DNA from 2 places in the Paenibacillus provencensis genome. Region 2 is predicted to be linked to the other one. Evidence: a T-box and tRNA genes for the amino acid it is inferred to sense, from the RefSeq annotation. Region 2 holds a T-box; the other holds one or more tRNA genes.
What was found. A T-box is a leader RNA that pairs with one kind of tRNA and senses whether it is charged. The one in region 2 lies ahead of ACFQ3J_RS22810 (valine--tRNA ligase), so its partner is inferred to be a tRNA-Val.

Region 1 (14,824 bases), on a different contig from region 2:
TCCGTAATTATTGCTGCGGGTGTTGGAGGCATCGCTTGGTGGATGCGAATGGCGAGCAGAAAAAAAGGATATAAGGAAGAATAAACCAGAATGAAGGCTGGCTTATCCATGTTGAACATGAAGGCAAACTGTACCAAGCCTGCGCTTAGACCAGGAAGAATAAATTGTTTCTTGAGGTCTATGTATACGTTAAGGAGTCCATCTCGAAAAGGTGGGCTTTATTTTTAGTTTGTTTGCTAAGTTTTATCAAGATTTCATATCAGGATTTTGCACATTCTGTTAAGGATTTATGCAAAATTCTCATATAAAAGTATACGCAAAGCTTGTCAAAACGTGGCTGTTCATGTATAATAAGAGATACCGGATTTTTGAGAAGATCTACTGGGAAATCCAGAAGTGGTCGTGGATTGTTCTTTAACTTTACAGCGAGTTTGGTTAGACAGTCTATACACATACGCCGGGGTGGCGGAATTGGCAGACGCACAGGACTTAAAATCCTGCGATGGGTGACCATCGTACGGGTTCGACCCCCGTCCTCGGCATACATTACATGAAATAGGCTGGCTCCTAATAGGAGTCCAGCTTATTTTTTTAGATATCTATATGTAGAATTCATGTAGCAAAGCGAGTTTGGGATGAGGAGAGCAAATATATGTTTAATAATGACTGGGATGTACTGCTGCAGGACGAAATGAATAAGGATTACATACAGGAGCTTCGAAAGAAGCTGGCCTTTGAATATAAGACGCAAACGATCTATCCTCCGAAGGAAGATATATTCAATGCATTGAAGCTGACCTCTTATGCGAATACAAAGGTTGTAATCATTGGACAAGATCCATATCATGGAGCGGGTCAGGCGGAAGGTTTAAGTTTTTCCGTCAAAAAAGGGGTTAGAATACCTCCGTCTTTGCGAAATATATATAAAGAATTACATAGTGATCTTGGAGTACCCATTCCCTCACATGGTTCTTTAAAAGAGTGGGCGGAAGAAGGTGTCCTCTTACTGAATAACGTATTAACTGTAAGAGAGGGAGAGCCGACTTCACATCGCCATATTGGATGGGAGTGGTTTACCGATGCGGTGATTGAGAAATTGAATGTCCGGAAGCAGCCTGTAGTGTTTATGTTATGGGGCAGCCATGCGCAGAAGAAGGGAGCTTTCATAGACCGATCTCGTCATCTGGTCATTGAATCATCTCACCCGAGTCCGCTTGCAGCTCGGCATGGTTTTTTTGGAAGCCATCCGTTTTCTCGAGCGAACGCCTATTTGGAATCAGAAGGAATCAAGCAAGTGGACTGGTCAATTTCGGACAATTAATAAAACGAACACGGAGGTGAACGGGAGAAATGAAGCACTGGGTAGGCCAAAGGGTGCTGGTGGAACGAGCAGGTGGTCGTAAAGATCCCGTTCAAGGGATATTGCTAAAGTGGGATGCAGATGCCGAAATCATTGTCGTTGGAGCGAAAAGAGTCAAGATTCCGTTTAGCCAAATTGTACGAATCCATCCATTGCCAGAGGATGCCTTTGGAAAAGGCAAGAAAAGAGCAAGATCCTCTGTTCATACGGTCGGATACGTAATGCGGCAGCCGATTCAATTTGATAATGCAATCTACTTTAATTCTGTGGTAACGGTGTGGAAAGGGGTTAAGCTTATTACGTACCGGACAACGATCAGCTCACATGATAACAATAATGTAGTGCTTGAAGATGGGACAGTCCTTGATAAGGAGTTGTATACGTTCGTTGTAAGGTCAAGGCGAGGATAACGCTAATTTTAATTAAAATTTTATGTTTGTATCATCCTGTGTTAATAATCATACAGTAATCTGTAATCGTCCCTTCAAGAGATGATTCTATATATAAAAACTCACCGGCTGCAAACGGTGGGTTTTTTGCTGTATATAAAATATTGGATAAAACCCCTTTTTTCACCCAAGTATCTGCTTGTATAACTTTAAATTAAGGAGGGGATTATACAAGCGACAGGCCATAAACAATAAAATGAGGGGTGAAATAATGATGAAAAAACAATGGGCAGCCACATTAGCTGCTGCAAGCATTTCTATGGTAATTGCCGTTCCAGCGATGGCTGATACGAACGCAAACCAAATGAACGGTAATCCGGTTAAAAATTCGGTCAATCGTCTGGAAAAAAATCTAGGCATTGATGGGACAGACAATGGCACTACGAACATGAATCGTACTCGCACAATGAACAACATGAACAATAACATGTACGATGGCAGAGGCACTGGAACGGGTACCTACAATACCAATGCTTATAACAATGGTACTTACGGCACCAATAACATTCGAGCGAACGCTGCAACAAATCGCGGAAATGGCTGGGGATGGCTTGGATTATTAGGTCTGTTCGGTCTCGCTGGTCTTCGCAAAGAGAAGCATGAAGGAACACCTCATCACGTGAAATAAAAGGCAGTAAACCATGTATTTTGGAGAAAAGTGATAAGCAGTTTTAAAAGATCAGGATACTCGCCCTGTCATCTAATCTAGGTATTCATATACTATCTCATACCTTAGAGATAAGGAGGAGAGCAGCATGAGTGAAGTATCTAGATCCGGATTTTGTGGAGGATACAATGGTTGGTCTTCCATCGGAGCAATCCTTGTTCTTTTCATTCTTCTTGTCATCATCTCCAAAACCATCCTCTACTAATTACCGAAAATAAAGGATCCCAGGAACCTGCGGATCCTTTATTTTTTTGTTATAATCTCCTCGAGTAGGAAATGGGGAGGAAGAAGGATGGAAATTAACATTCAATCGGCTGCAGATGAATTGCTTGGGCTAGATATAGAACCCTATTGGTATGGGTTTCAAAAAGTAGCCTACGCGATATATAACTCGAGCGAAGTTTTCCTATTCCACCATCCCAAATTTCAAAACCAGACGTTTCATAAATTAGGGTGGGACAGAACATTCGCGGGCAATACCGTAATCATGTATGAACACTATCCTACAGCAATAGTAAACATTGAAGGGATTAAGGATATGGCGAGCATCAAGTCATTTCTTGTTCATGAGCTATTTCATGGATTTCAGTATCTTCGTGAAGAAAAGAGGTTTCCAGATGAACTCCTGGGGGTAACATACCCGCTTCTTAAAGAGAACGTGGAGCTAAGAAGTCGAGAAAGGCAGTGTCTTTTTGATGCGCTGGAGGCAAGGGATCTACAGGAAAGGGAGTCTCATTTGTACAAATTTATTCAACTTCGGGGTATGAGAAAAGAGTTGCTGGGTCCTTTTTTTACATACGAGACAAAGGTAGAGACCATAGAGGGGCCTGCATATTATGTGGAGCTGAAGGCACATGCCGAAGAGTCACCTCTTTCATGGGGATCATTACTGGATCAATATGGACGAGAATTAATTCATTCAGAAGCCGCTTCGCTTCACTTAAGAAGAAGTTGTTACTACTCGGGCTTGTGGATATGCTTGTTGCTTGATGAACTCTTAGAGGGATGGCAGCAGGATTTTTTACAATCGGAGGATTGTCTGTATGATTTTCTAAAATCCCATGTTACCCTGGTGGAGCAAGCTAGAATAAAGGATATTAATGTAAGTGAAGAGACAGAGACAACCGTAGAATATGTTAAAGCGAACAGGATCGCTGCCTTCAAATCGTTTGAAGAGAGTGCAGGTTTTCACGTAATTATTGAAGGGATTATTGCCGTGAAGAGCATTGATCCGCAAAATATAGATGCACTGCCTGGCAGGCTTCTTCATCATAACTATGTCAAAGTGTCCCTCGGCATCGACGAATTCTTGATACAGCAGCCTGTTGTTTCTTACTATGAGACAGATCTTTGGAAGGCATCAAAACTCCATGTGGTTGTGGAGAAAAGGCCAGTTCTATCTGGAGAAAGAGTAACGCTGGATGGGATTGGCGAGATGCGGGGAGTACATATATTTAAAGAAAACGGAAATATTTTTCAATTGTACGTGTAATGGGAAGAGAAAGTACGTGTCGATGGGTATTTGGAGTAGGAGACAGACGCAGAAAAAGAAGAAGACCCTTGATACACAAGGGTCTTCAGTGATGATCTGTAGTGGGCTCGAACCACTGACCCCTACCCTGTCAAGATAGTGCTCTCCCAGCTGAGCTAACAGATCATGGAATAATTATAAAAAAGGAATAATCTTATATTATCAGGCTTTGATATGTGATGTCAATCCCTGTCCTATGTTTAATTTATCCTGATTTGAGCAACCTTAAAAGGATGAAAATAACAACCGTAGGGTGGTGGGGGTTCTATGAATAATAAACTAGTCAATAATTTAAGCAAATTTATGATCTGCGGGATTGTATTTGCCAACATAACGGGATGCACGTTAGCTCCATCGCAAGAAACAATTAATCTGCAGCTGATTGAGCCTTCAGAATCGGATCTTCCGGTTATTGATGATGTATATCGGAGATCCGTAGGAGATGAGGTTTACTCCAAACCATCAAATGAAGAAACATTATTACCGTAGAAAAGGCACAAATGCTTGCTTTAATTATCCATATCTAAGACAGACTATACGATCACTGCTTATGTAGTGTATAATGGTTTGGATTTTTGCATTTTTGGATAGTAAGAGGAGGAGACTATGCCAGCCGAGATTATTAATGTTACAACACAAGAACAGCTTGAAGCTGGGCTGAACATTCGCAGAACGGTGTTCGTAGAGGAACAGAACGTTCCAGAAGAAGAGGAAATTGACCAATACGATGTGCTGAGTCGGGATGCACACCATATATTAATTCAGGATGGACAAGAGATGGTGGCGACCGGCCGCTTGATTTATTATAAAAAAGATACAGCAAAGCTGCAAAGAATAGCTGTCCTGAAGCCTTACCGGGTTAACGGATATGGTCGTGTACTGATTATGGCATTAGAAGAAAGAGCTAAAGACCTCGGCTTAGCCTATTCTTTGCTGGATGCACAGTGTCAGGCTGAAGGTTTTTATAAAAAGCTCGGATATGAAGTTATCTCAGACGAGCCTTTCTATGATGCAGGTATACTGCACGTACGGATGCAGAAAAAGCTATAAGAGATGTATCTTTCATAAGAAGACATCCAATTGGGCATAATCATAGGTGTCGGAGATCAGCTTACCCTGAATCCGAGCAGGTTACAAACTATGGCTGCAAAAAGGAGTGTATGTTCTTATGGAAAATAACACACGCGAGCAATTTGTTGCCGTTCAGAAAAACGGAGACGGAGATTTGACCGCATTTAAGACGTCAACAGGCAGAGTGCTTGATTACAATCAAGCGTTGAATGAGATTCAAACGGGCTCCATTGCAGGAGTCAATGTATTCAAAGCAAGAGATGGCTCCCTTCGCATTCGCGGAGATGCGGATGGAGATCCGACGAATAACCTGGATCAATTGCCTATCTTCCAATAAAATATCTTGAGCGTTCAAAGGGAAGCCCGAGTACAGGGCTTCCCTTTTTTTGGTTTATTAGAAATTCTAACGAAAACGATGTCTTCTGCAGGACATAGTCTAGTCTTTACCACCCCAGCGGAATTTTTTGGATCCCGAACGACTTTTGCGAAGCAACTGGAGAGAGGGAGTCAAAAAATTGGAGCGCTTCAAATGAACGCCCCATGCACCTTCACCGCAAATCCCCATACAATGGCATTACCAGGCACGAAGCTGCAGATGAGCATGCCTTGAACACCTACAAGAAAGAGGGGTATCACAAATGGCAAAAGGGAAGGTGAGCAAAGGCGGGTCAAGCAAGGAAAAGGTACGGACAAGTATGAAACTGGTGACGTCCGACGTGTGTGAAGTCTGTAAAACACCGTGTGAACGTGGAATGGCATACGCAGAGCGCATGCGGGAACCGGGAGCTGTAGGGAAGGGCGTCCCTTGCATCTTGACCAAACCGAAAGGTTAGACAAAAGTGCCATGCACCGGACCCTTTCTAGGAACGGTGCATGTTTAACCCGGCATAGAAGAAGCCTCTGTTACATATTTCGTAATTTTTTCAGAAAAATTTTCCAAACGCACCGCAACTTGTTCTCTGGGATGAAGTATAAATAGACATACTATATTCTCATAGCTGGAGGGGAACAAGAGCTTATGAAGTGGAAAAGAACGCTTGCCCTTGCGATTGTGTTCTCGCTCTTGGGCAGCGGCTCCATGTTGTTTGCTGACTCGGTTACCGAACGAATTCGTGTCATTATTAATGGGCAAGAAGTAAGCGGTGGTGGTTACTTTATAAATGGTACGACATATGCTCCTGTCCGTGAGATCAGCGGACTTGCTTCATGGGATTCAGGAAATGGCAAGGTTACCGTCACTAAGCCGAATGTGCACATCACTTTGTTTAAAGGCGAGACGGTATTTGGGAATGTTAATGTGGGTAAATTGAAATTTAACGTGTTAAGTCAGGTCGATAGTCTGGATGGGAAGATTTCCGAGGTCAAAGTAGCGATTACCGACCCTTCCGGAAACGTGAAAAATATACAATCCGAGAAGCTCGGCAGCGGCTCGAAGGATAATTTCTGGTTCAAAACGAATGATTTTACTTATGAATTTAAGAAAAGCGGGAATTATATAGTAGGGTTCTATATGAAACCGTCAGGCAGTAATTCGTTCTTCCTCGTTTCGGAAAAAGTGATTACGGCATTGAATTAGAGTTTCATTGATTTTGTCCCGTAATAGTGTTACGATACGTCCGTATGATTACAAGTGCGACCGTAGTATGATGTTACAAATGCCTATCGTATGATTACAATATAAATTTAAAAGTGAGGTATTCTCATGAGCGATCACAACCATGTTCACGGCGAACATTGCAACCATGACCACGATCATGAACACGAAATGGCTGTTCTTACACTGACTGACGAGAATGGTGCAGAAGTCGAAATGATCTTGGCACAAACTTTTGACGTAGACGGCAAAGAGTACGCGGTACTACTGGAGCGCGACAATCCTGAAGCTGACGGATTGATTCTCCGCCTTGAAGAAGAGAACGAAGAGGTTGCGTTGTATCAAATCGAAGACGAAGAAGAGTGGAACCGTGTTGAAGCGGCTTTCAACGAAATGATTGAGAACGAGTAATTGACACGTTCTGTCATAGACGAAAGACCAGACAAGTTGTCTGGTCTTTTTTTTTGCTTGTGCAGCACTTATTAAAAAATGGGCTCCGCTTCGACAATCACTTTAACATTCTGAATCGTCCGATCTTCTGGCCCTTTAACGGGCAGACCGACCTCAACATGCTCAATGATATAGTTAATGTTATCCTGAGAGATGACTTCTCCAGGCAATAGAATCGGTATACCTGGCGGATATACATAGATAAATTCAGCAATAATGCGGCCCTCCGATTCCTTGAACGGAATCACTTCGGTGTCACCGTAGAAAGCCTCTCGTGGCGTCAGCATCAGCTGTGGAATTTCCGGAATTTTGACGACAAGCTCATTGGCTTGGTTCACATTATAATAGGTATCCGACAGCTCACGAAGTGCAATAAGGAGTGTATTAACGGAATCATCATTATCACCTGGTGTGATCAGGCAAAGAATGTTGTACATATCGCTCATTTCCACTTCGATGTTGTAATGCTTGCGAAGCCAGTTCTCTGTATCATAGCCGGTGAGACCCAGATGGCGAACATGAATGGTGACCTTGGTCGGGTCATAGCTATAGGTTGCTTCGCCGCCTAGTATTTCTTCACCAAAGCAGTATAGCCCTTCGATATCATTGATCGCCCGGCGAGCATACTCTGCAAGGTCAATCGCTTTTTGAGCCAAGCTGTGTCCATGGAGTGCAAGATTGCGTCTTGCCGTATCCAGTGAAGACAACAATATATAAGATGTAGAGGTTGTAGTCAGCATACTGATAATCGTCTGTACACGCTCTGGATTAACGAATCCGTTCTTGGTATTCAGGTTCAGGACCGAACTTTGCGTCATGGAGCCGCCTAATTTGTGCACACTCGTAGAAGCTAGATCTGCACCAGCTTCCATAGCAGACATAGGAAGATCCTCATGGAAATGAATCAGTACACCATGCGCCTCATCCACAAGAACGGGCACTTGGTAACTGTGAGCCAGCTCTACAATCTCCTTCAAATTCGCACAAACGCCGAAATACGTTGGATTAATGACAAGCACACCCTTCGCATCAGGATGGCGTTCCAATGCCCGGCGGACCGAACCAACCGTAATTCCGTGATCAATGCCGAGATTTTCGTCACTGACCGGAGAAATAAAGATAGGCTTGGCTCCGGAGAAGATGATGGCAGACATGACTGATTTATGCACATTCCGCGGCACGATAATCTTCTCGCCAGGTCCGCAGACGGACAAGATCATGGTCATAATCGCACTGCTTGTCCCTTGTACACTAAAGTAGGTGTAATCTGACCCGAATGCATCGGCAGCCAGCATTTGTGCTTCTTTAATTACTCCAGTCGGTTGATGCAAATCGTCAAGCGGCGCGATGTTGATCAAATCTATGGAAAGGGCGTTATCCCCAATGAATTCGCGAAACTCTGAGTCCGTTCCAAGTCCTTTTTTGTGACCAGGGATGTGAAACTGTACCGGATTGTTAGCCGCGTGGTTCTTAATTGCTGTAAAGAGCGGCGTACGACGGTGATCCATGGATGCTGTCACAACCTTTCATTATTAAGAATAATTAAACCTAGATGAGTATAGCAAAATGAAAAGGGAATGAAAATGGATTTTTTATGATCCGGCATTTTATTTGTAAATAATGGAAGATAATCGCTTTAAAAAGACATTTTGTACAACGGAAGCAGAGCTGTAAAAGTCTCTTCAATCGTCTTGCCAAACTTATGGCCATCTTGGAGGATCGGATCATCCTTATCGATACGAAGGCCGCATAAAACCTCGGATTTCTTCACATTTTTCAGACGTTCCGCCATACGCTGGAAATCTTCCTTCGTCATATCTGCATGATTTGTTCCTTCCGGAATCATATGGTCGGTAGACCAATAGAAATATTCAGGTATATTTTGCGCCACTTCTTCCAACTGACGGGACAATGCATCAGCGAACACTTCCTTATTGCTGCTCTCATATATGATGGCGAAGATTACGAACGCGTGTGTACCGAACATGCCAACTTGAAAATGGGGGTAAGCCTTATAACCTCTTTTATTGTTGGCTACTGCAACCCAGGTATCGTTCGGCGGATTAACTTTCCGGCGTGCATGCTTTGCGACGTGAACAAACATGTCTTCACCGCACAGCTCGCTTAAGAATGGCGCAGAAGCCGTCCCAATGGCCTCAAGCTTCGGCCGAATCCGTTCAATCAGCAGCTCCATACGGGGTTCCAGTCCGGGTACTTCGAATACTTCAAAATCCGCTTCATTTAGTGAGGGATATGTGAGTTGTGACATTATAAGTAATCCTCCTTATAGGTAAGCATGAACCTAAACTCTATCCAATATAATAGTATACACAATATTACGCGACTCATTATAACACAGGAGTACCCGCTTCCCTCTCTTCAAGTTTGTACTTTTGCTGGATTGTTTATGAAGATTATCGGGTGAAAAAATGGTCAAACGACTAAGTACGCTTCCCTTGAAGTCAGTATAAAATAGGGTAAGCAGACTTATGGTGGAGCGAAGAATGGCAAGAATACCAAGGCTGCAATTTACATTTCCAATAAGTATGATCCGGATTACATGATCGTAAAAAAATGGAGGAGGAAGTGCCATGAACAAGAGCTATGAAGTGGAATACTGCAATTTAGAGCTCCGGTTTAGCCGCCTTCGTATCCAACAGCTCATTAAGGATCTCATTCAGGAAGGATATTCGCTATATTGGAGCGAGGATGAAGATTACTTTATTTTGTCCGTACGTACAGGCCGCAAATTGGTAAAGCTGAAATTTCAACAAATGAGAACCGGTGATTATAAGTTGATTGGTGACTATATAATCAAGGATGCAAAGCTTGCAGAATATATGGAGAAATTGATCGGAGACACGAGAGGGCATGCTGTCGTTCGCAGATTCAAGGATCATATTATCGTTATAGAAAATATTTTGTTCGGTGAGGTCATCAGGCTTGTCGAAGTGTCAGGCTTCAAGCAGAAGGTGATCTATCAGAAGGGTCCGGCGCCGACGCTCGAGGAAATGGAAGAAATGTACACTTCGATCGAGGGGGAATTAAGACTTACACTGCTTCGAATGGAGATCGATGATGAGCTAGAACGACTGTATGAGGCAATTGGTGCAAGCGATACAACAAGGGCAGACAAATGCCGCGCCAAACTTTTTCAAATGCAGGATCGAATGCTGATGCTTGAATGGTGAGACTGTCACAATCTTATAAGGTAAGAACAAAGAGTATGAGCATTTAATGAACACCTCGTGAACAGAGGTGTTTTACCCTTGCTTCGGAGGCATCGGAGTTTTACTTCCAAATCCAAACACGGTAGAATAGGGATATAATTGAAGCGCTCTTCATTATACTACATAGATAAGGACTGCAGACGCATTGCTTCCTGATGAAGGCGATAAACAGTTGAAGTCAAAAAATACGAAGCAAAGGATGGAGAACCAATGGCAAAACAACAAATTGGTGTAATTGGCCTCGCCGTAATGGGCAAGAACCTGGCCTTGAATATTGAAAGTAAAGGTTTCTCAGTTTCCGTATTCAACCGTTCCCCGGAGAAAACGCAAGATCTTGTAAAAGAAGCTGATGGCAAAAACTTGGTAGGAACGTTCTCTATAGAAGAATTTGTACAATCTTTGGAATCTCCTCGCAAAATATTGATTATGGTACAAGCCGGTCCTGCGACGGATGCGACGATTGAGCAGCTCGTTCCGCATCTGGATCAAGGCGATATTATTATTGATGGAGGAAATGCCTACTTCCCTGATACACAGCGCCGCAGCAAGGAGCTTGAAGAAAAAGGCTTCCGTTTCATCGGTGCAGGTGTTTCCGGTGGTGAAGAGGGCGCTCTGAAAGGTCCATCCATTATGCCTGGTGGACAAGAAAGTGCATATGAGCTCGTGAAGCCGATTCTGACTTCGATTGCAGCTCAAGTGAATGGCGAGCCTTGCACAACGTACATTGGTCCTGACGGTGCAGGCCATTATGTAAAAATGGTGCATAACGGTATCGAGTATGGCGATATGCAGCTAATTGGTGAAGCTTACCATCTGTTAAAGGATGTGCTTGGACTAAACGCTGAACAATTCCACGAAATATTCAGCGAGTGGAACAAAGGGGAGCTCGACAGCTACCTGATCGAAATTACAGCGGATATCTTCTCGAAATATGATGAAGAGACGGGCAAGCCGATGGTCGATGTTATCCTCGATGCTGCGGGTCAAAAAGGTACGGGCAAATGGACAAGCCAAAGCGCCCTGGATCTTGGAGTACCTCTGTCCATGATTACAGAATCCGTATTCTCCCGTTTCCTGTCTGCGATGAAGGAAGAGCGTATTGCAGCAAGCAAAGTGCTGAGCGGTCCTAAGACTGAAGCATTCACAGGTGACAAAACGGAATTTATTGAGAATGTTCGCAAAGCACTATTTGCAAGTAAAATCGTATCTTATGCGCAAGGCTTTGCACAAATGCGCGCTGCTTCTGACGAATACGGCTGGAACCTGAAATATGGCAATATCGCAATGATCTTCCGCGGTGGCTGTATTATTCGTTCACAGTTCTTGCAAAACATTAAAGATGCCTATGACAAGGATGCCGAGCTGAAAAATCTGCTCCTCGATCCATATTTCAAAAATGTGGTTGAATCTTATCAGGATGCATGGCGTAAAGTCATCTCCGTTGCCGTAGCAAATGGGATTCCGGTACCTGGTTTTGCAAGCGCGCTGTCTTACTATGACAGCTATCGGACGGAGAGACTTCCAGCAAACCTGCTGCAAGCACAGCGTGACTATTTCGGTGCGCATACTTTCAAGCGTGTGGATAAAGAAGGTACATTCCATTACAACTGGATGGGGAATTAAGATTATCGTCCGTCCGTCTTGAATCTGTATTGAGTCTGAGCAATTCTGTTATAGAGGCTATTGGCTGTGTTCTTCATAGAGGCCGAACAGTGCTTCCTTAAGGCACTTCCTTAACCTTTCCTGTGTGCAGTGATGGGAAGCATGCCCATCTAACAGCAGCAGGGAAGCTTCACTGAAATATTGGAAGCTCTGGATAAGACGTGGCTTTGGGAGATCTACGAGAAGTGGATCCTCCGAAGCCACTTTTTGTTGTACATAATAAAGCACGAATAGAACGTCATCTCTGCAGATGACATGACCTGTCTGGAAAATTCGAGAAATCCTGCTGGACGAAGGCTTTTTGACAGCTGTTTCGAGGCTTGTTGTAATTTGGATGTTGTTCACACTCCCCACAGGTATGCTATAGACAACTCATTTTTATCATGAGTACGCGAAAGGATGTTCTTTTATGACTTCTTGGCGGATGTTTTTATCTGTGTTATGTTTAAATGAAAAATAGCGACTGATAGTTCTATTAAAGGGGTGGCAGAGGTCTTTGAGCAGGAAAAATGGGAATATCGTCCTTATCGGGATGATGGGAACAGGGAAAACAACAGTGTCCGGTCTGCTGGCGGATAGGCTGGGATATAAGCTTGTTGATATTGATGCTGACATAGAAGCGCAGGAAGGCTGCCCGATTCCGGTGTTGTTTGAACAAAAAGGAGAAGCGTATTTTCGTGAGGTAGAGACAAGTGTATTACTTCGTGTACTTGACCGCTCTTCACAGATTATATCCACAGGCGGTGGCTCAGTGCTGAAGCCGCTTAATTGTGACGCAATGAAGAAGGCTGGGTGGGTGGTTGCACTTACAGCGAGCGCAGAGGCAATTATAAGACGGGTTTCTGCCAATCGTGATCGTCCGTTGTTAGCAGGAAATGTGGAAGCGCGTGTGCATCAGATCATGCAGGAGCGCCAGTCGAAGTATTCTTTTGCAGATATTACAGTTGATACATCAGAGATGGAGCCGGAAGAGGTTGTTCGTCATATTTTAGCGCATTACCGCGTTTAAGCTGTTGTGCTTTTAAGGTCTGTTGTTGTATGATAAGTAAAAAAGGACAGGCTTGAATGCCTGCCCATTAGCTTATTAGCCTTGTTGTTCGTTCCAGGCGATCATTCCGCCTACCAGATTGGTGCATCCGTCGAAGCCTTGCTGAGCCAAATACTCGCAGGCTCTTTCGCTCCGATAGCCGCTGCGGCAGATGAAGATAATTTCGCCCGTATTCTCGATCTCAGAGAGTCGGTCCGGAATTTGGCCGAGAGGAATATGCTTGGCTCCGGAGATCATACCGGCTGCAACCTCTTCCTCTTCACGGACATCAATCATTTGGAGAGCTTCACCGGAATGAAGACGGGATTGCAGCTCAGAAGGTGTAATTTCAGGTACTTGATTCATAAGGTAGAACCTCTCTTCTATGTAATTTAACGATAGGCTAGTTCACGAGTGTACAACAATTCAATGATAACGAAGACAGATGGAGCATGTCAATTTATTGATGGATACCACACCCGATATATTCTGTCATAAAAAGGAGCAATGACACGATGGATGTTCTAGTAAACAATACCCCTTCACTCGCCGGAGAGATTAATGCACTTTCCTCCAAAAATTATACGACCCGGTATTTACTGGTATGTGCGCTTGCAGAAGGAACCAGCACCATTTACTATCCGGCTCACAGTGAGGACAGTGATGCGATGCGCCGCTGTATACAGGAGCTGGGTGCTGAGCTGATTGAGGATGAGGAGAAAATAACGATCACCGGTTTTGGCGCCTCCCCAAGGCAGGCTGCTGAACTTAATGTAGGTAACGCGGGGGCTGTACTAAGGTTTCTTATGGGTATAGCAGCGCTTGGTGAAGAAATTCATTTTGTGAATACATACCCCGAATCACTAGGGAAACGTCCACATCAGGATCTCATTGATGCGCTTGAGCAGCTTGGCGTGGAAGTGGAGCACCAGGATGGAAGACTGCCGATTACGATTCGCGGAGGGAAACCTCAAGGCGGGGCCATACGGGTATCTGGTTCTGTCAGCTCTCAATATTTGAGTGCATTACTGTTCCTGACACCGCTCTTGCCTGAGGACAGTACGATTGAAGTTCTGGGGGATTTGAAGTCCAAAGTAGTCATTGGACAGACACTGGAGGTTCTCGAGCAGGCTGGCATTACAATTCATGCAGATGAGGATTATACGTTCTTCAAAGTGAAGGGCGGACAAAAATACAAGCCTGCTGAATACACGGTGCAAGGTGATTACCCGGGATCAGCCGCCATACTGGCTGCGGCAGCGGTTACGAAGTCTGAGGTTACGGTAACAAGACTGATGGAAGAGAGTAAACAGGGAGAGCGTGCCATTGTTGATGTGCTTCGTATGATGGAGGTTCCACTTACGCATGAGAACAATACGGTCACCATCAAGGGCAACGGCAAATTGAAGGCCGTCGAGTTTGATGGGGATGCTGCAACCGATGCTGTGCTTGCTATGGTTGCCGCTGCTGTATTTGCAGAAGGGACATCCCGCTTCTATAATGTTGAGAATTTAAGATATAAGGAATGTGACCGGATTACAGACTATTTGACTGAACTGGCAAAAGCCGGAGCCAAAGTAGAAGAGAAGCAGGCCGAGATTATTGTGCATGGAAGACCGGAAGGCGTTGAAGGCGGAGTGGAAATCAATGCCCATTATGATCATCGGGTTATTATGGCCTTAACGATTGTTGGGCTTCGCGCAAAGCAGCCGATTCGCATTAAGGATGCTCATCATGTAGCCAAATCCTATCCGGGTTATTTTGACCATTTGCAGACGCTTGG
Region 2 (14,824 bases):
TGGACACTTACTGTTGTCCGGTATTTATCAAGGAGAGAACAATCAGCAGGAGGAGCTGTCTCATCAGATTCCTGTTGAGATTACGATTCCACTCAGCCGTGTCGCATCCATTGATGATATTGCAGTGGAGATTGAGAACTTCGACGTGGATCTCTTGTCGACGCGCAGTCTGAACATTACGGGCGTGCTCTCTTTGCGCGGAATTGAAGGAATTGGACCGGCAGAAGAAACCTCTGACTGGAATCCAGAGGAGTTTACGGTTGTTCATTCCAATTCAGGTGAGGAAGAGGCGCCAGCTAATCCACTGTATTCGGGATACAATCCGTATAATCGAGATCCATCCATTCCGGATTCAGAACAACAAGAAGCAATCCTGTCGGATGCGGAATCGGCAACTGAATTTCAATCTGAAACGGAAGCTGGAGCGTACTCACCTTCAAGGCCTTTTTTGCATACGCCATATGAGGCTTCCGTATCCGAGCCGACTACGACGGAGAATATTGATGCATGGTCACTGCCGTATGAAGCGGAGTCTGTCCATGATTCAGTGAATCGGGAAGAGGCTCAGCTACAGGAACCACACAATGCAATAGAGAGCGTAGATGAACAATATGACGAGGATGAAGAAGAGACGGATCGGGTACAAGATGACCCATCGAATCAATATGGTGAGCTCGCATCCGTTAATCAACAGCCGGAAGCATACTCATCTCCAGAGGTGTGGAGCTTTGAGCCTGCTGTAGTTGTAGGAGCAGACCGTGACGCAGCTCCTGCTGTGAACGCTGAGACAGATGCTGGCACAGCTCCTGATTTGATTGATGAGGCATCCGGCGATGGTGGTGAGGGGAATGAACTTGAGGCAGACTCCATTCCACGAGAGCAGGAAGCGCAGGAGGTCTTGCTCGAAGCAGATGTGCCGCAGCCTGATCCTTCCGAAGAGAAGCCTGAATTGAAGGTTGCCTTTGGAACCAAAAAATCGGGCGAAACATCAGCACAAGGCTCCTATGGAATTACTTCTCTCCTACAAAAGTCCAGGACTGCAGAAGAGGTCTTGCAGCTTGAACAGGAGTTTCCGATCGAACAGCGTGATGAAGAACCTGCAGAGGAAGTTCAATGGAAGAGTCTGTTTCTCGGAAGAGGCGCAGAGCAAACACCATTCAAGAAGGTTAGACTCTGTATCGTGCAGCGAGAAGAAACGCTTGAGACCATTGCAGACCGATATCAGCTCAGTACGCGTGAGTTGCAGCTATATAACCGTCTGTCCGAGCAATCGGTTGAGGAAGGCCAGGTATTGTATATTCCATAGGAGAGCTGGCATACAGGAGAGTTCCCGGTTTGAATCGGGGACTCTCTTTTTTTGTCATGAAAGGTCTAATGCCCGGTTGACGAATTGCACAAAAGAAATGTATGATGACTGTAGGATTGGGAATACAATGAATAACAACTGTAATTAATCTAACGACTTGGATCGGGAATAGTAGGCAGTGAAGCCCTTCAGAGAGTGGAATTGATATGGTGTGAAATTCCGCAGGATAGCGAGCTGTACCGAAGTCGCCCGTGAGTTGCCCTTTTGAACTTTCTTGTAGGATGAGGAAGCTAGAATGCGGCCGGTAGCAGCCGTTATCTGCCTAATGAAGTGTCATATCGAGTTATGTTTTCTCTTTACAAGTGAATTCTGACCTGCTCGGGTATGAAACAAAGGTGGTACCGCGAAAGAATGGCCTTTCGTCCTTTGAGGATGAAGGGTCTTTTTGTATTTTCAAGAATGTGTTAAACGAAGATAATTGGAGGAATGTATGATGTCAGAACCGACAGCAAATCCGAATCAGACGGAAATGTCGACAACTTACGATCCGCGTGCAGCGGAACAGAAATGGTATCCATATTGGATGAATAATGAATTTTTCAAGGCAGGTCAGCGCAAGGATGCCAAGCCTTTTACGATCGTCATCCCTCCGCCCAACGTTACGGGTATTCTTCATATCGGGCATGCACTAGACTTTACGCTGCAAGATATCATTATTCGAGCCAAAAGAATGCAGGGCTACGATGCACTCTGGCTTCCAGGCTCTGACCATGCAGGAATTGCTACACAAACGAAGGTAGAACAGAAGCTTAGAGAAGGCGGCGTGTCCCGCTATGATCTGGGCCGTGAGAAATTCCTTGAGAAGGTATGGGACTGGAAGGAAGAATATGCGAACACGATTCGTTCCCAATGGGCGAAGATGGGGCTATCGCTTGATTATTCCCGTGAGCGGTTTACGTTGGATGAAGGTCTGTCCAAGGCGGTTCGGGAAGTATTTGTTAAACTGTACGAAAAAGGGCTCATTTACCGCGGCAAACGCATTATCAACTGGGATCCTGCTGCACGTACGGCTTTGTCTGACATTGAGGTTGAATACAAAGAGGTACAGGGACATTTGTACCATTTAAAATATGAGCTAAAAGACGGAAGCGGATCGATTACTGTTGCGACAACACGTCCGGAAACAATGCTTGGGGATACCGCAGTAGCTGTACATCCCGAAGATGATCGTTACAAGGACATGATTGGTAAGACCCTCGTGCTTCCGATTATTGGTCGTGAAATACCGGTGATCGCGGATGAGTATGTGGACAAAACGTTTGGCAGTGGTGCTGTAAAAATTACACCCGCCCATGATCCTAACGATTTTGAAGTGGGTCTGCGTCATGATTTGCCGCAAATCACCGTGATGGATGAGTCCGGTAAAATGAATGAAGAAGCCGGCAAGTATCAAGGACTGGATCGCAGTGACTGCCGCAAGCAAATCGCTCTTGATCTCAAAGAATCCGGAGTATTGATTAACATTGAAGACCATACACATCAAGTTGGCCATAGTGAACGTTCTGGTGCGGTTGTAGAGCCTTACTTATCCACTCAGTGGTTTGTAGCCATGCAGCCGCTTGCGGAACGTGCAATTGAAGCACAGAAGAGCGGTAAAGGAGTTAACTTTGTTCCTGATCGCTTCGAAAGAACTTATTTACAATGGATTGAGAATGTTCGCGATTGGTGTATTTCCCGTCAGCTGTGGTGGGGACACCGCATTCCTGCGTGGTATTGTGATGCTTGTGGTGAAATTCATGTCAGCCGCGAGGATATGACAGCTTGTCCGAAGTGCGGATCGCAGGAGCTCCGTCAGGACGAAGACGTACTCGACACTTGGTTTAGTTCAGCACTGTGGCCGTTCTCTACACTCGGCTGGCCGGAAGAGACAGAGGACCTGAAGCGTTACTATCCAACCTCTGTACTTGTAACGGGATATGATATCATTTATTTCTGGGTAGCACGTATGATCTTTACCGCACTTGAATTTACGGATGAGATTCCGTTCAAGGATGTTCTGATGCATGGACTCGTTCGTGATTCTGAAGGACGCAAGATGTCCAAGTCACTGGGCAACGGAGTAGATCCACTTGAAGTTATCGAAAAATATGGAACAGACGCGATGCGCTACATGCTCTCTACAGGGATTACTCCAGGTCAGGATCTGCGCTTCCGCTGGGAACGTGTTGAGCAGGCCCGCAACTTTGCGAACAAGATCTGGAATGCCTCCCGCTTTGCGCTGATGAACCTGGAAGGCTTCAAGGTGGAAGACATTGATATTACGGGTGAGCTGACTACAGCGGACCGCTGGATCTTGCATCGTTTGAACGAAACAGCCAAAGACGTAACCCGTCTGATGGATGCATATGAATTCGGAGAAACGGGCCGTACATTGTATAACTTCATATGGGATGATCTCTGTGACTGGTACATTGAGTTCTCCAAGCTCTCATTATACGGTGAAGATGCGGATGCAAAACGCAAAACACAATCCGTTCTCGCCTATGTACTTGATCAGACCATGCGCCTGATCCATCCGTTTATGCCATTTATCTCCGAGGAGATCTGGCAGCACCTTCCGCATGAGGGCGAGACCATTACTTTGGCATCTTGGCCGGAATTCAATGAGGCCTTTGTTAACGATAAGGCCGTTGCCGAGATGAATATGCTGATGGATCTTATCCGTGCAGTGCGTAATATTCGTGCTGAAGTTAATGTTCCGATGAGCAAAAAGGTTGAATTGCACATTAATGCAAGCGGTCAGGACGGTCTGAATATTATTGACAACAACCTGATTTATGTTCGTCGCTTCTGTAATACTTCAGAACTATCTACAGGAACAGAGCTGTCTACACCAGAGAAAGCGATGACTGCTGTAATCTCCGGCGCCGAGCTGTATTTCCCTCTTGCAGGTTTGATTGACATCGATCAAGAGATTGCGCGTCTTACGAAAGAGAAGGAAACACTGGATAAGGAAGTAATGCGGATCGAGAAGAAGCTGGGCAACGAGGGCTTTGTATCCAAAGCACCTGAGAAAGTAATCGAAGAAGAGCGCGCGAAGCTTGCAGATTATTCTGATAAGCGGACAAAAGTGATTGCACGGATTGACGAACTTCAAAATTAATTAATAAGAGACGGCAGGTGTTCCTATTAACGTAAGGGATGCCTCTCTCTTACTTACTTTATACTTAGAAGGTGAATCATATGGATCGAACCACTGGAAATAGTACGGCTGCTCCGCTGAATACGTATAATGACGCGGTCGCTTGGATCAACAATCTTATTCCGTTTGGAATCAGACCTGGACTTTCCCGCATTGAATTGCTCTTGTCTAAGCTGGGTAATCCCCATAAACATCTGAAGTTTATCCATGTCGCAGGAACAAACGGAAAAGGGTCTACCTGTGCCTTTTTGACGTCGGCCTTAAGACAGTCCGGTTACGATGTAGGTACATTCACTTCACCGTATATTACCAAGTTTACGAATCGGTTTCAGTACAACGGGGATGACATCCCTGAAGAAACTTTACTGGTGCTTGCAAGACGCCTTCATCCGTTGGTAGAGGAAGTGGCTGAGACGGAGCTTGGGTCTCCCACTATGTTTGAGGTTGCGACGGCGCTTGCAATTCTGTATTATGCTGAGGTGTGCTATCCCGATGTGGTGGTATGGGAGACTGGACTCGGGGGAAGGCTTGATGTAACAAATATCGTGACTCCCATTATTTCCGTGATCACCAATATTGGAATGGACCACACAGATATTCTTGGAGATACGATCAGCCAAATCGCAGCTGAAAAGGCAGGAATTATTAAACCCGGCGTTCCTGTCGTCAGTTTAGTAGAGCAGCCGGAAGCGATTCAAGTCATTCGTGAGGTCGCAGAGAAACAGAAATCCACCTTATATCTTGCTGGTGACCAGTTTACCTATGAGCAGGTTCAGGTTAATAAGGATGGACAGAAATTGCATTTTAGAGGACCGTTTCGTGAACTTGATGTCGAGCTTACATTGCAGGGCAAGCATCAATGTGCCAATGCCGCTGGGGCTTTGATGACACTTGAAGTGCTGCGCCAATACATGGCGTTCTATATGGAAGAGGAAGATTTGCAGAAAGGTTTCCGACTTGCCTCTTGGGCAGGCCGTTTCGAGAAGGTGTCCGACGAGCCGCTTCTCATTCTGGACGGAGCACATAACCCTGAGGGGGCTGAGATGCTGGCACAGAGCATCAAGGATCTATATCCTGAGCGGAAACTAATTTTAATGATGGGCATGCTGAAGAATAAGCATCACAAATTGTATTTTGAGCATATACTGCCACTAGTGGATACGCTTATCCTGACTGAGCCAGATTTCCGACGTAAAATGGACGCGGCCCAGTTAAAAAATATGGTAGAAGAGCTTCGTCCATCCTATGCCAAACCAAACCTTGACATCATCGTAGAACCTTCATGGAAACAAGCATTGAGCATACTTAAGTTACGGACGGAAGCGGAAGATCTGGGGGTTGTGTCCGGCACATTATATTTAATTGCCGATGTAAGGGCCGCCCTTCTGCATCAAACCGATTCTGAAAAAGGTTGGTGAAAATTTGTTAAACACTTCGGAACATGTACATTTTATCGGTATCGGCGGCTATGGGATGAGCGCCATTGCAAGAGTTATGCTGGAAATGGGATATACCGTCACGGGATCGGATGTCGTATCCCAGGAGCTCACTGAAAAGCTTGCCGCTAAGGGAGCAACAATATATATAGGGCATACGCCGGAACAAGTCCATGGTGCGGATTTGGTTGTGTATTCAACAGCGGCTTCCAAGGACAATGTGGAACGCGTTGAAGCTGAGCAGCTGAACATCCCTATTCTTCATCGTGCTCAAATGCTTGCAAGACTACTGAATGAACGTAAGGGAGTAGCCGTTGCTGGTGCGCACGGTAAGACTACCACTTCTTCCATGATTGCGCTCGTTATGGAGGAGTGCGGCGTAGACCCGACCTATATTATCGGCGGAGAAATCATGAACCTTGGTACGAATGCCAAGGCGGGCAAGGGCGAGCATGTTGTAGCTGAGGCGGATGAGAGCGACGGCTCCTTCCTGCAGTATCACCCTTGGCTTGGCATCGTAACGAATCTTGAAGCCGATCATATGGAGAATTACAACAATGATTTTAATGAGCTGAAGAATGCTTACGTCAAATTCTTGAATCAAGTCAAGCCGGAAGGCTGTGCGATTGTCTGTGCAGATGATGAGAACATTCAGAGCATCATGCCACAGCTCAAATCCAACATCATCACTTATGCGATAGATGCAGAAGCAGATTATACTGCAACGGATATTGAGCTCGGCGATCGCCATATATCATTTACGATGAATCATCGAGGTGCACCTCTTGGAACCGTTGAGTTGTCTGTACCCGGGAGACATAATGTGAGCAATGCAATGGCGACAGTCATTTCTTGTCTCGAGGCAGGCATTCCGTTTGAGTCAATTGTGAAGGCAATTGTGAAATTCAGCGGGGCGAAGCGGAGATTTCAAGTATTGGGAGAAGCACGTGATATTCTCATTATTGATGATTATGCGCATCACCCAACGGAGATTGAAGCGACGATCAGTGCTGCCAAAGCGACAGGAAAACGGATTATCGCGGTCTTTCAGCCGCAGCGCTACACACGTACCTTCTTCCTGCTGGATGCGTTCAGCCGTGCATTTGGAGAAGCAGATGAGGTTATTATTACCGACATCTTCTCCCCTGCAGGAGAGAAACAGATTGAGGGTGTACATTCCTCCAAGCTGGTAGATTTGATCAAGCTCAACAGCAATCCAAATGCCGCATATATTCCTTCCAAAGAGGATGTTGTTAAGCAGCTCGAGCATCGTTTGCAGCCTGGAGATCTCGTTCTTACAATGGGAGCCGGAGATATTTGGAAGGCAGGCTATGAGCTTGCCAAAGGAATCAAGTAAGATCCGATTTACAGGTTTGTGTTATACCAAGCACCGTTTCTTTAATTACAGAAACGGTGCTTTTTTTGCATAACTCCTCTATTAAGCACATATAGCTGTTAGAAAGGACAAGAGGAGGGTGGTTTAGCCTTGAACAAAGCTAGAATGACATTTCGTTTCAATGAGGACAAGCCTGCAACCAAGCTCGAATCAGGCATAGTGAAGTCTGGCGATGAACAGAAGCTCAGCAAGGAGAGAACAACTGCGAACCGTTATGTAACAGACGATGTTCCTGCTGAAATGCCGCAGATCACCATCCCGCTGCAGACCGGGATGAGCCTTCCTCTTGACGAGCGGCAAGAAGAAGGTCGGACCGAAAGCTTCGCTATAGATGGTGCTTACGTGGATCGGAGAATATACGAAGATTGGGAAGAGCCTTTTGGATCTTATTCCTCTGTACCTATTATTGCAGGTCATGAGCACTACAAAGACCCGCAAGAGAAAGACAAGCAGCATCGTGATTCTTACGAGGAACTGGAGGATCAGGAGCGTTTCTATATGGATCATGCAAGTGAAAATTACACAATGTACCGGGGACCGCGAAATGTGTGGAAACTGGCTGGATCCATTATCGCTGCAGTCGTTACAGGTGTCATGTTCGGATTTGTTGCGATGTCCATGTTGAATTCTGAGAACACCTCAAACACAGTTTCGCCTGTAACAGTTCCTGCATCATCAGGTGTGACCCAAGACTCTACGGATCTTACAGTTACAGCGGCTGCAACCATCCCAGCTGTAACCTACTATATGCTCCAGTATGGAGTGTTCAGCAGTCCTGAAGGTGCTGAACAAGCCAAAGCGGAGCTCGCGTCAGCGGGTATAGCGGCAGGAAGCGATCCTTTGGATGAGCTGCGTGTGTATGCCGGAGTTTCAGCCGATCGTGAGGATGCCAAACTTATCAGCAATCAGTTAAGAACGGAAGGGGTAGAGCTGTACGTACGTGAGATTCAACTTCCTGAATTGACAAGCCTTCAGTTTTCAGGTGATCGGAGCACCGTTGCCGAGTTTTTTAGTTCCAGCCGGGCGGTTGCAGAAATATTGACCTCTTTATCAATCAGGCAGCTGGGTCAGCAGGAACAGAATGCACTGTCTGAAGCGGATATGAATGCTGTCACAGATGCGCATCAGTACTGGACAGGCACTGTAGCTAAGGTCAGAACCGGCTTGCCGGCGGAAAGTGAGTCTGTAGAGCTTCAAATGGAAGCCGCTATGAATACGGCAGTCACAGCTGTTGCAGAATATAATAAAAATCCTTCCAAAGAACATATTTGGAAAGTACAATCACAGATCATGAATTATATACTGCTCGAAAAACAACTGCTTGAAATCATCAAACAAGCATAGTATGTGCGCTTATCCGGCATGGGACTGGAAATAGTTCCCCATGTCGGATTTCTGTTTGTACTTACGTCTAGGTTCCCGTATAATAATGAAGGTGTCAAAATATGGCGAGGGAAGAGTAGAATGAAAAAAAACTTCGGAATATTCATCTTGTTTCTGCTCCTCGGTTGGTTGATTGGAGCATCCATATCAAAAGGCTTAGAGCAGTTTGAGGCTCTTTCTTTTTTAACGAATGCAACGACGATCAGCTGGTCGCCAAAGGCAAATTTCGACATCATTAGCTATCATCTTAACATTCAATTGAAGATCAGCCTGCTCAGTCTGTTAGGGGTTGTTTTTGCGATTTGGCTTTACCGGAAACTATAGCTTTTTATTATCACACAATTGATGTAGTACAGAAGCTTGAGCAGGAGTAACCACAGACTAAAAAAGATATGTAACACATGCGAATAACATTATCATTCTTACGAAGGAGTTCATCTCTTGAAAAAGCAGCGGATTATACTCGCCTCCACGTCTCCAAGACGCAGGGAACTAATAGCGACGCTTGGCCTTTCGTTTGAAGTTCGCCCTAGCCACGCCCCGGAAGATACACCAGAAGACTACACACCTCAGCAAATTGTAGAAGAACTTGCCTACCGCAAAGCAAAAGCTGTCTATGATTCTTATGATTCCGATCTGGCAGGAGCCATCATAGTAGGCAGTGATACGATTGTCGTGCTCGGCGGAGAAGTGCTTGGCAAACCAAAGGACGAGCAGGATGCTTACCGGATGCTGAGTATGCTTCAGAGCCGAACTCATGAAGTATATACGGGTGTTGCTTGTATATCAGGTGAGGATGGACGTGTAATTACGCGGCATCGCCGTACGAAGGTGAAGATGAAGAAGCTTAAACCAGATGCCATTCATGCATATATACGGACAGGCGAGCCTTCTGACAAGGCAGGCGCATACGCCATTCAGGGTTTGGGCGCAACATTTGTTGATTCCATCGAAGGATGCTATTTTAACGTGGTGGGTTTGCCGCTTTCTTTGCTTAGTGAACAACTGGCAGAGCTGGGCTTGAACATGCTATCCATAGACGAATAGTAAGCAAGTAAGAGTATTAAGAAGAGAACGGGTTCGTTTTTTTATGTGAAAAGAGGGAGAAGATGAGTTCGCCACAGTACATGCTGCGCGACATCCCCCAAGAACAGCGCCCGAGAGAACGCATGATGGAATTAGGGGCGGGTGCATTAAGTCATACTGAGCTTCTGGCGATCTTGCTTAGAACAGGAACAAAGCAGGAGTCGGCCATTCATATCGCTCAGCGCATTCTGAATGAAGCAGGGAGCCTTCGCAATCTGGTGGATATGAGCGTTGATGAGCTGTGTCAGCTCAAAGGCATTGGTCCCGCCAAAGCGATTCAGCTAAAGGCAGGAATTGAGCTCGGGCAACGGGTAATGCAGACCAGATTGGCTGAGAGGCCTGTCATTCGCAGTCCGAGAGATGCGGCTGATTTGCTTATGGAACAGCTTAGGTATCTGCAGAAGGAGCATTTTGTCTGTCTCTTCCTTAACACCAAGAATCACGTGATTTCCCAAGAGACGTTATCTATGGGCAACCTCAACGCTTCCATCGTTCATCCGAGGGAAGTGTTCCGGGCTGCCATGAAATGCAGCAGCGCCTCCATCGTATGCGCGCACAATCATCCGAGCGGTGATCCTGCCCCGAGTCCAGAAGATATACAACTGACGCGTCGTCTTGTCAAAGCTGGTGAAATTGTAGGAATTGACGTGCTTGATCATATCGTTATCGGGGACGGGAAATATGCAAGTTTGAAGGAGCAAGGGTTCATATAATATAATGTGGTACGTTAACGGTTTTTTTATTAAGCGTAAATAACAAGGAGCGTTTTCCTTCATCGCTTCGATCGCTTTTTTTGAATCGGATTATAATGACGCAGCTGCTAGGCTTAGTTATGGGACAGCAGCATAAATAATGCAAGTAAAGAAAGGGAGAAAATAGCATGTTAGGTGGCTTTACAAAAGATTTGGGGATTGACTTGGGAACGGCGAATACGCTCGTTTACGTACGGGGAAAAGGCATTGTTGTCAGAGAACCATCCGTTGTTGCATTACGTACAGATACACAGGTTATTGAAGCTGTCGGTGAATCTGCAAAAAAAATGATCGGACGTACTCCTGGCAATATCCGTGCCATTAGACCGATGAAGGATGGAGTTATTGCCGATTTTGATACAACGGCAACGATGATTAAATATTTCATTCGCCAAGCTCAGAAGCAGCGTTCCTTTTTCCAGCGTCATCCGAACGTAATGGTATGTGTTCCTTCTGGTATTACGGCGGTAGAACAACGTGCAGTAGAAGATGCTACGAAACAAGCGGGAGCAAGAGAGGCTTACACAATCGAGGAGCCGTTTGCTGCTGCGATCGGTGCAGATCTGCCTGTATGGGAGCCAACAGGCAGCATGGTCGTAGATATCGGCGGAGGTACAACAGAAGTCGCAGTTATCTCCCTTGGGGGCATCGTGACAAGCCGTTCTGTACGTGTTGCCGGTGATGAGATGGACGAGTCCATCATTCAGTACATCAAACGCCAATATAACCTGATGATCGGTGAAAGAACATCGGAACAGCTCAAGATGGAAATTGGTTCTGCACTTCCGTTGGAATCTGTAGAAACGATGGAAATTCGTGGACGTGACCTTGTTACCGGACTGCCGAAGACAATTACAATCACTTCAGATGAAATTAGTGAAGCACTTGCCGATACAGTGGGTTCCATTGTTGAAGCTGTTAAAGTAACCCTAGAGAAATGCCCGCCTGAGCTGGCTGCGGATATTATGGACCGTGGCATTGTGCTGACAGGAGGAGGAGCTCTGCTTCGTAATCTGGACAAGCTGCTTGCAGGTGAAACAGGAATGCCGGTTATCGTTGCTGAGAATCCGCTGGATTGTGTAGCTATTGGTACAGGCAAAGCACTTGACAACATTCATTTGTTTAAAACAAGAAGCAGTGCTGCAATCAGATCTAAACGTTAATATACGAAACTTTGAAAGTCACAGCTAAGCAGGCTGCATCCACCCGTGCTGGCCTCATAGCGATAAGGCATAGCTGCATAAGGAGATGCAGCTATGCTCCAGATTTTTATGATGTTGCTACCCATGGGATAGTAAGTCAGTAGTTTAAGGTTCGCACAGCTATAGGACCACTACGTACTTGCTTTCCCTTTTTAAGTGAAGCTTATAATCGGCTTAGCATCATAACGAAATAAGGATGTTAGAGGGTGTTGTAACTGTTTAAATGGTTAGGCAACAAGCGATTGTTTATTTTACTCGTTGGTATTATCATTTTTATCGCACTTATGGGTTTTACGGTAGGATCGAGAGCAGGCTTATCACTGCCCGAGAAGTTTACGAAAGATATGGTCGGATTCGTACAGCAGGTCTTCTATAAACCGACTTCCTATGTTGCTGGGTTCTTCGAGGATATAGCTAATCTTATGTCGCTGCAGGAAGAGAACGAGATTCTGAAAACCTCAGTCGCACAATATAAGCAAGAAGCGGTGAGATACGGGAATTTGGCAGAAACGAATCAGCGGCTTCAGGAGAATCTTGATTTCACCGAGGAACAAAAGAACAGACATAATTACAAGCTGCGGACAGCCCAAGTCATCAGTGTGAACTCGGATCCGAACAACAGGGTTTTGAACATTGATATTGGAGAGAATGCGGGGCTCAAGGTAGGGATGGCCGTAACGACGCTTGACGGGCTTGCAGGAACCATCAGCCATGTCAGCAATTTCACTTCTACGGTTACACTGTTAACGGCACTGGATCCAAGCTCAAGTGATGCTAATGCCATTGCAGCTACTGTGGTAGGCAAAGAGAATGATACTTTTGGCATGATTGAGAAGTATAACCCGCAAACGGGTTATCTGGAAATGACCAAAATCAGTGAGAACTCCAAAATTGCAAAAGAAGATGTCGTTATGTCCTCAGGAATTATCGAAGGATTTCCGAAATATATGATTATAGGGACAGTCAAGGAGATTAAGGAGAGTGAATTCGGGCTTGCACAAGTAGCCTATATTGTGCCAGCAGCGAACTTTACTGATTGGAAAGAAGTCTTCGTTGTTATTCCACCGGAGGTAACTCCATAGTGGCCGGGCGGAAGCAGTTACTGATCATTCTGTTGTTTGTGCTCTTTATTATTGAAGGGACTGTCGTGCCTTGGATCATCCCGGACAGCTGGCTTCCTCGAATTGGACACAATTTCGTGTTTATAGCCATTTTGTTCGTCACGGTATACTATCATCGCCATTCAGCCCTCGTGCTGGGAATTATATTTGGTTTGCTTCATGATGTGGTGTTCTATGGCCATATGATTGGTCCGTATTCCTTTGCAATGGGGTTAACAGCCTATCTGATTGGCTTGTTCTTCAAATCCCCAAGAGCTACGATGCCGGTCATGATGATGATGGTGATTCTGGGGAGTCTGCTGTTCGATACCATTCTCTTTTTTACCTATAAGCTATTCCGGCTAAATCAAGAATCTTACAATTGGGCACTGCTGGAATACATGATTCCAACCGTGTTTATTCATTTTATATTTGCATTGATTATTTATGTTCCGCTACGAAAGCAGCTTGATCGACTAACACGGCGTAGAGTAACAAAGAAGGATAAAGTGTAATAATATCTAACGCTTTTCAGGCAAAAAGAAGGAACTGCTGCGCTTCGGCACGAATGTTTGAGATGGGAGGGACAGGCTTATGACAGTAAAATCAAATCATGTGACGATCAAAGGCATCAAAGATGGCCTGGTATTCCTGATGGATGACGAGTGTGATTTGGAGGAACTGCTGAGCGAACTTCGCTTTAAGCTTGAACATAGCCATCAAAATATATTGTCCGGTCCTATTATTCATGTCGATGTAAAGCTTGGATCTCGAATTGTGACCGAAGAGCAGAAAGAAGAAATTCTTCATATTTTGAAGCAAAAAGGCAATTTGCTCATACGTTCCATTGAATCCCCGGACGCTGAACCGGATGAGAAAGGGGCTTCGGCTCTGACAACCATTACCGGTATTGTGCGTTCCGGTCAAGTGCTTCACCATGAAGGAAACTTGCTGCTTCTTGGTGATGTCAATCCTGGCGGTAGTGTGAGCTGCACGGGTAATATTTATATTATGGGTGCACTTCGCGGAATGGCGCATGCGGGAAACAAGGGTAATGAGGATGCAATTATATGTGCATCTTATTTTGCCCCGACGCAGCTTCGAATCGCAGAGGTTATCAGCCGTCCCCCGGATGAATGGGAGCAAAGAGAAGCAGGAATGGAGTTTGCTTACTTGCAGAACGGACAAATGCAGATCGACAAAACGAGCAATATCGTTCGGTTGCACCGTGATTTTAACGTGTTTAAAGGGGTGTAGCATACATGGGAGAGGCGATTGTTGTCACTTCAGGAAAAGGCGGTGTCGGCAAAACAACCACATCTGCCAACATTGGCACTGCACTTGCGCTGCTTGGTAAAAAAGTATGTCTGGTAGATACAGACATTGGCCTTCGAAATCTGGATGTCGTTATGGGACTCGAGAATCGAATCATCTACGATCTGGTGGATGTAGCAGAAGGCAGATGCCGATTGAACCAAGCCTTGGTCAAAGACAAGCGCTTTGATGAATTATATATGCTGCCGGCTGCGCAGACAAAAGATAAAAACTCGGTTACACCTGATCAGGTAAAGGATATTGTGCTGGAGCTCAAAAAAGATTTTGAGTATGTCATTATCGACTGTCCAGCAGGTATTGAACAAGGGTTTAAGAACGCAATTGCAGGTGCCGATCAGGCTATTGTTGTAACTACACCAGAGAATGCTGCAGTTCGTGATGCGGACCGAGTAATCGGGCTGCTCGAAAGCTCGCATGTCGGATCTCCAAAGCTGGTCGTTAACCGGATTCGGAATAATATGGTCAAAACCGGCGATATGCTGGATATCGATAGTATTTTACAGGTGCTTAATATTGATCTTATTGGGATTGTTCCTGATGATGAGCTTGTTATTAAAGCAGCCAATTCTGGTGAACCCACCGTGATGAATCCGAACTCGCAAGCTGCCATGGCCTATCGAAATATC

Region 1: it encodes a tRNA-Val, which carries the amino acid that the T-box ahead of ACFQ3J_RS22810 (valine--tRNA ligase) is inferred to sense. The anticodon was not compared.

What each region holds. Positions count from the first base shown of each region.
Region 1 covers NZ_JBHTKX010000001.1:281,853-296,676, forward strand. The annotation lists tRNA gene ACFQ3J_RS01380 (tRNA-Leu) at 457-542, shown strand; gene ACFQ3J_RS01385 (uracil-DNA glycosylase) at 653-1,321, shown strand; gene ACFQ3J_RS01390 (hypothetical protein) at 1,351-1,770, shown strand; gene ACFQ3J_RS01395 (WGxxGxxG family protein) at 2,021-2,437, shown strand; gene ACFQ3J_RS01400 (hypothetical protein) at 2,769-3,968, shown strand; tRNA gene ACFQ3J_RS01405 (tRNA-Val) at 4,061-4,133, opposite strand; gene ACFQ3J_RS01410 (hypothetical protein) at 4,275-4,496, shown strand; gene ACFQ3J_RS01415 (GNAT family N-acetyltransferase) at 4,614-5,057, shown strand; gene ACFQ3J_RS01420 (DUF3892 domain-containing protein) at 5,176-5,415, shown strand; gene ACFQ3J_RS01425 (hypothetical protein) at 5,717-5,911, shown strand; gene ACFQ3J_RS01430 (copper amine oxidase) at 6,097-6,654, shown strand; gene ACFQ3J_RS01435 (DUF1292 domain-containing protein) at 6,781-7,083, shown strand; gene ACFQ3J_RS01440 (aminotransferase class I/II-fold pyridoxal phosphate-dependent enzyme) at 7,155-8,630, opposite strand; gene ACFQ3J_RS01445 (YktB family protein) at 8,759-9,391, opposite strand; gene ACFQ3J_RS01450 (hypothetical protein) at 9,714-10,313, shown strand; gene gndA (NADP-dependent phosphogluconate dehydrogenase) at 10,563-11,975, shown strand; gene ACFQ3J_RS01460 (hypothetical protein) at 12,033-12,359, opposite strand; gene ACFQ3J_RS01465 (shikimate kinase) at 12,511-13,023, shown strand; gene ACFQ3J_RS01470 (rhodanese-like domain-containing protein) at 13,099-13,407, opposite strand; gene aroA (3-phosphoshikimate 1-carboxyvinyltransferase) at 13,557-14,824, shown strand, end outside.
Region 2 covers NZ_JBHTKX010000005.1:207,464-222,287, forward strand. The annotation lists gene ACFQ3J_RS22805 (LysM peptidoglycan-binding domain-containing protein) at 1-1,306, shown strand, start outside; T-box leader at 1,456-1,736, shown strand; gene ACFQ3J_RS22810 (valine--tRNA ligase) at 1,800-4,469, shown strand; gene ACFQ3J_RS22815 (bifunctional folylpolyglutamate synthase/dihydrofolate synthase) at 4,550-5,926, shown strand; gene murC (UDP-N-acetylmuramate--L-alanine ligase) at 5,931-7,301, shown strand; gene ACFQ3J_RS22825 (SPOR domain-containing protein) at 7,431-8,684, shown strand; gene ACFQ3J_RS22830 (DUF4321 domain-containing protein) at 8,805-9,047, shown strand; gene ACFQ3J_RS22835 (Maf family protein) at 9,165-9,770, shown strand; gene radC (RadC family protein) at 9,833-10,522, shown strand; gene ACFQ3J_RS22845 (rod shape-determining protein) at 10,690-11,724, shown strand; gene mreC (rod shape-determining protein MreC) at 12,006-12,845, shown strand; gene mreD (rod shape-determining protein MreD) at 12,845-13,378, shown strand; gene minC (septum site-determining protein MinC) at 13,458-14,120, shown strand; gene minD (septum site-determining protein MinD) at 14,126-14,824, shown strand, end outside.